DNA from 2 places in the Paenibacillus vandeheii genome. Region 1 is predicted to be linked to the other one. Evidence: riboswitches for the same ligand, from Rfam matches in the RefSeq annotation. Region 1 holds a riboswitch; the other holds the start of a gene.
What was found. A riboswitch is a leader RNA that binds a small molecule or an ion and turns the genes downstream of it on or off. The one in region 1 is predicted to bind cyclic di-AMP.

Region 1 (3,116 bases):
CGCATCAAGTGGAGTACCTTGAAGAACGTGTGATGTCCGCCAAAGTGCTTGATTTTTGGTTTGAGAAGAACGACAGCAAAGAGCACGCGCAGCGGTAACTTTCAGTCGGGACATACTTTCGAATGACATGACAGTCCAATACAGTCACGTGAGACCTAAATGACTTTTCATTTAGGTCTCTTTTTGTAAATAATTTTTATGGAGAAAGTAGGCGTCGGAAATATGATCAGTGATGCAGAATTGGATGCACTGCGTTTATCGGGTGAAAAAGTAAGGGTGATTCGGGACGAGATTCAGTCCAATGATGTGACAGGCATTGTCGTAGCCTGGGACGGGGAGCAGGTACTCATTCGCCGTCAGAATCGTCGTGTGGTCAAGCTTGACCGGAATTATCAGTATCAGTTGTTCAGCGAACCACGCAAGAGCCTGCTCGAAGAATAGGACATGCATTTTAGGTTCATTTACCATGGAAGTTTTGGCATAATTGCAGCTCTCGGGAGAGAAGATAGGTACAGTGAGAGTTTGTAACATATCAGCCGAGAGGATGTGCGGTAACCATGACACTGATGAATGATAAGGTTCATGCCTATAAAGATCAGATGGGTGAATTAAGCGACGTGCTGCCTGCAGTGGTGAAGTCCTATCATGAGTTCACTGGAGAATGTTTTCAGGCAGGAGCGATGGATGCCAAGACCAAACAGCTAATAGCCCTGGGCATTGGATTGTTTGCCAATAATGAGGTATGTACGTTCTACCATGTGGAAGAGGCACGTGCCAAAGGAGCGACCGATCAGGAGATTATGGAGACGGTGGCTGTGGCTGGAGCCGTAGGCGGAGGCCATGCGCTGTCTCAGGGTGCAATGAGAGTACAGAAGGCTTTACATTAACCTATGTATTGCAGAACCATTTTGTCCAGCTTTCTGTAGAAAATGTAGGGTAGACAAAGAAAAGGCTCCGGTTATAACCGAAGCCTTTTCGTGTTCAACTTATATTTTGCCCAACATTTTGTTATACATAAACTGTCCTGTTACCCGGCGAGCTGTTACGTAACGATCATTAAAGTAAGGATTGGATAATTGAGTGATACTTACACCCTTGCTGCTCGAAGCGTGAGCGAACTGTCCGCCACCGATATATACACCTGTATGTGAAATGCCATTACCCATCGTATTAAAGAACACCAGGTCACCTGTACGCAGATTAGCTTTGGATACCGGCGTACCAGCCTTGGCTTGCTGCTGCGAAGTACGTGGCAATTCAATGCTGTATTTGTTGAAAATATATCTCATGAATCCCGAGCAATCAAACCCGGCGAGCGTAGTGCCACCCCATTTGTAAGGTATGCCTGTCATGTTGTTTACCACGGTGTTAATACTGCTTGCCTCAGTGCTTGTTGCCCCGGATGTAAATAGTACTGCTGCTCCAAAAATGGAGATGATAAGCTTTTTCAAAATTTGTGTTCTCCCTTCGATGCCTACGGAGTTAGCTAAGGGTTCGGTAGAAGGTTCCCTATATTTCCTATGTATAAGAATAATTCACCCAAAATGGTTCCCCCGTTTTCAAACATGAAACTCGGCAAATGAATAATTAAGTTTTTGTAACCTTTTGAAACTATATTGCATAAATACGAAAATGTCAAACCTGTTTTAATGTTTTCTTAGCACCTCAATGTTAACGGAATTCTGACTTTTTATGTTGAAAAAACTCGAATGTTGGATTCTAATCGATGACAAAAAAGTAACTACTGTTTCAACTGGAGAGAAATTGGACAATGTATTGGTTATATTACATACATTGAAGTGGGAAATTATATTTTTTTTGTTGACACTAATTACCTGCACATGATATATTATTTCTTGTCGCCGCGATATAATTTCTCGGAGATATGATATACGCGGTCGTGGCGGAATTGGCAGACGCGCACGGTTCAGGTCCGTGTGGGCTAACCCCCGTGGAGGTTCGAGTCCTCTCGACCGCATCATACTCATCATCAATAGGTTTCTGTTCTGCGCTTTTATGCAGATCAGAGCCTTTTTTATATTTGTCAGGATATTCAGGCTTCAACTCATCACCTGCGCGGAACTACAGGATATATCGTTCTAGAGACTAAACCGTCTTTTTCTAACTCACGAAGCTGATGGGTTAATGACAGCAAAAGATATAAGCAAAGATTTAGTAGCGATTGCTTCCGGGAATGGGGGAAGCAATCGCTATGTTTTTTTGCGGATATTTTATTTTTTTGTCCACCACATGTGTACAAAGAATGAAAAAGATGATACATTGAAATTAGTTTAATTCCTTTTATAACAGGGTTTTTTGGAGGAATACTATGTCTCCTGTACGAGGACATACGTATATCGAGGAGGGAATGGAATGTCAAGTCAGGCATTGGACCAATTTTTAAGTTCGAACATCGAAGATCTAAAGACTAAAGGTCTATATAACGTCATCGATACGCTGCAGGGTGCAAATGGTCCTGTTATTCGCATCGACGGAACGTCCCTAATCAATTTGTCTTCCAATAACTATTTGGGACTGGCAACAGATTACCGCCTGATTGATGCTTCAGTTAAGGCGTCGCAGACATACGGGGCAGGCGCAGGGGCTGTGAGAACAATCAATGGTACGATGGATCTTCATATTGAGCTTGAAGAAAAACTGGCCCGTTTCAAAAAAACGGAAGCCGTTATCGTGTATCAATCAGGTTTTAACTGCAATATGGCTGCTATATCCGCGGTAATGGACCAGCATGATGCGATTTTATCCGATGAGCTGAACCACGCTTCGATTATTGATGGCTGCCGCCTGTCGAGAGCTAAGGTGATTCGCTTTAAGCATTCGGATATGAATGATTTAAGACAGCAGGCGAAAGATGCCAAGGAATCCGGTCAGTACCATAAAATTATGGTCATCACCGACGGGGTTTTCTCCATGGATGGTGATATAGCAAAGCTGCCCGAAATCGTGAAAATAGCAGAAGAATTCGATCTGATTACTTATGTGGATGATGCCCACGGTTCGGGCGTTCTCGGAGCAGGTGCGGGAACCGTGAAGCATTTTGGATTGTCCGACCGCATTGACTTTCAAATTGGTACTCTTTCCAAGGCGATCGGCGT
Region 2 (3,116 bases), on a different contig from region 1:
ACAAAAAAGGGTCACCCGGTTTCCCTCAATACATGTTCACTCTGCCTGCCGGTTCGGATGACCTCTACTTCTTATTTGAGCAATTCTTTGATGTCTGCTTCAATTTTATCAGGTGTTGTTTTGGGAGCATACCGTTTCAGAACACGTCCGTTCTGATCCACAAGGAATTTGGTGAAGTTCCATTTGATGGCTTTGGAGCCGAGTACGCCGGGTGCTTCTTTGGTAAGATGCTGAAATAGAGGATGAGCGCTTGAACCATTCACATCGATCTTCTCAAACATCGGGAAGCTGATACCATAGTTCATCTGGCAGAACTCGGCAATATCATCAGAAGAGCCTTTTTCCTGTGCAAACTGGTTGCTTGGAAAACCAAGAACTTCAAATGGGGAGTCTTTAAACTTGTCCTGGAGTTCTTGCAGACCTTTGAATTGAGGTGTAAGGCCGCATTGGCTTGCTGTATTCACGATAAGCAATACTTTGTCACGATAGTTGGACATCTCAACTTCCTGACCGCGAAGGGTGTTTACTTTGTAGTCGTAGACTGACATGAAAATCGCCTCCATTTCATATTCTTCTATCTTCTATTATATTGATTGCAATTAAATATTGCAAAATTAATATTGTTTTTTTAACCCCATTTGGACCTCTCGTGTATGAACTGTGAATGTTTTGCTACCTGAATTTCGCTAAAGAGAGAATTAGAGAGCTTTAAAGAGATGGGTAGAGAATGGATGTGTTGTAAGCGTTATTATTGATGGGAAATGGCAAAAATCCGTCGATTCGGTGATCTGCGCAGACTTTACACCGATATGGCACGGGTGTATGATTCATATCGTAATTCCAATTTAAATTAAATTTTACATGAAAAACGAAACAAACGATAATATCGCTCTGATTAATGATGATAAAGGAACGATGTTTTAATCGCTGAGTTTCCATTCATTCATGGGTGGGAAACGGGGGAACCAACAGGATGAACTGTCCAGGACAGTGGGCATCCATGGGGTGAATTTTCCGGTGACAGCCGGAAATAGGGCGACTCTCGCGTCCGAATCCGTCAGCTAACCTCGTAAGCGTTAGAAGGGAGAGGCAACAAGCCGTACGCTGGTTCATAGTGTCTTTTTGCTATGGATTATTAAGAAGCGTCCGGGAGGCCTTGGTCCCCCACGCTTCTTTTTTGTTGTCTTTTCACGCCAAGGGAGGAACAAATGATGGATAAAGAGATGATCTTAGTGACTGCTCCAAATGAAGCAGGACGTAAATTTATCAAATTGCTGATGTACAAAAAAATGCCGTTTGCCGTTCTGACCAACAGTGCAGGGGAAGAGCGCAGGCTCCGGAGAATCGGTGTGGAGCATGTCATTCGCATGAACACGGCTGCAGCTCAGAAATGGTTTTTGCCGCAAGGCAGTGTTGGCAATGTTTTTATTTTTGAAAATAGCTTAAACCTGACCTGCCGATATTTGCAGATCTGCCGCTCCTGGACATCCAAGTCCCTGTGTGTCATTACAGAACAGAGCCATCCCAAAGGGATTTATCGGGGAATGGGTGCAGACCGTATTGTATATTCCTTGAATGGGGAAGTTGGGTTTTTGCTTAATGGTTAGTATCTAGTGTCTAGTGCTATTCCTGTGATTGATCCGATGTAAGCTGCCTGTTATAATTGAAATCATAAATAAACGGAATCTTGAGGAGACTCATGCGTGATGGTGAGTCTTCTTTTTTATGGTTTGGGTAATGGGGAAATGAATTTCCTGTGGCTAACGAGGAGGAATAGGCGTGCCGGATGTACGTGGAATACAATGGTTGTTCTTTGATGTGGGGGATACGCTCGTGGACGAATGGGAGCCGGTGGATGATATTATCGGTCAGTTCGTTCGTGAAGCTTGCGCACTGGGTTACCAGGTGGAAATGCAGACGGTACGAGAACTATTTGCCGCTTCCTACCGAAATTACGAGCAATGGCCGATGAAATTGGCTATTCGTACCCTTATTAGCGATGAAGGGCACCGGGAACAGATACAGGAGAAGCTAAAGTTCCGCAAAGAGCTTGAGCGCCCCTTCGCGTCAGCCGACGCTGTTCTCCAGACGTTGTCGCAGCACTATAAGATTGGCATCATTGCCAATCAGAGCCCGGGAACGGAAAATCGTCTGGAAAGCTACGGCTTACGCAAGTATGTGGATGTGCTGGCCTGTTCCGCTGAAGAAGGAGTGTCCAAGCCTGATCCTGAATTGTATGCTGTAGCTCTGAAACAGGCGGGATGTAAACCGGAGGAAGCGGTCATGATCGGCGATCGGATTGATAATGATATTATTCCGGCTAAGAAGCTGGGTATGCACACGATCCGAATTTTGCAGGGGTATGGCAGGTTCCAGCCGGAGCTAGCAGATGCAGAGCGTCCGGACTGGACGGTTGAATCACTGGATGAGCTACTTCCCTTGCTGATGGTAACTCAAAATTGATAAATAAACTAAAAGCGGTATTTAAGAGCTAATCTAATCGGTATGGATCAGGTTGGATTAGGTTCTGCTAAAACATATAAAAGGCTGATCGTCTCAAGGGAACGGTACTTGAGTTGATCAGCCTTTTTGAGTTAGACAAAATACGGATTCGTTTCAATTAGCTTAGAACAGCATAATGGTCTGGATGATCAGATACACATTCAGGACAACAATAACTCCGGCAATGATCCAGGAGGTGATTTTGAGCCAAAGCTTGTTAGCAAAATCCCCCATGCTTTTTTTGTCACTCGTAAACATGATCAGCGGAATGACGGCAAAGGGTAGCTGCAGGGACAGCACAACCTGGCTCAGAATCAACAGTTCCTCTGTTCCGTGCTCTCCGGCAATGGCTGTTACGATGACCGCCGGGATGATCGCGATCAGACGTGTTACCAGTCGACGAAGCCACGCCGGAATACGAATGTTCAGGAAGCCTTCCATTACAATCTGTCCGGACAGCGTGCCTGTGAGTGTTGAGTTCTGGCCTGAAGCCAGTAGGGCTACACCGAACAGGATGCTGGCTATGGTGGTTCCCAGCAAAGGTGTCAGCAGATGGTAAGCATCCGTAATTTCCGCGACCTGGGTCATACCTGCACTATGGAACACGGCAGCTG

Region 2: another riboswitch for cyclic di-AMP. It lies ahead of P5G61_RS04695 (HAD family hydrolase); the one in region 1 lies ahead of P5G61_RS06960 (C40 family peptidase).

The regions. Positions count from the first base shown of each region.
Region 1 covers NZ_JAROCD010000003.1:296,798-299,913, forward strand. Annotated here, with positions in the region: gene P5G61_RS06945 (hypothetical protein) at 1-98, shown strand, start outside; gene P5G61_RS06950 (hypothetical protein) at 223-441, shown strand; gene P5G61_RS06955 (carboxymuconolactone decarboxylase family protein) at 558-887, shown strand; gene P5G61_RS06960 (C40 family peptidase) at 987-1,451, opposite strand; cyclic di-AMP (ydaO/yuaA leader) riboswitch at 1,457-1,588, opposite strand; tRNA gene P5G61_RS06965 (tRNA-Leu) at 1,895-1,978, shown strand; gene P5G61_RS06970 (glycine C-acetyltransferase) at 2,374-3,116, shown strand, end outside.
Region 2 covers NZ_JAROCD010000002.1:421,745-424,860, forward strand. Annotated here, with positions in the region: gene P5G61_RS04690 (glutathione peroxidase) at 72-548, opposite strand; cyclic di-AMP (ydaO/yuaA leader) riboswitch at 916-1,092, shown strand; gene P5G61_RS04695 (HAD family hydrolase) at 1,212-1,607, shown strand; gene P5G61_RS04700 (HAD family hydrolase) at 1,780-2,463, shown strand; gene P5G61_RS04705 (Nramp family divalent metal transporter) at 2,626-3,116, opposite strand, start outside.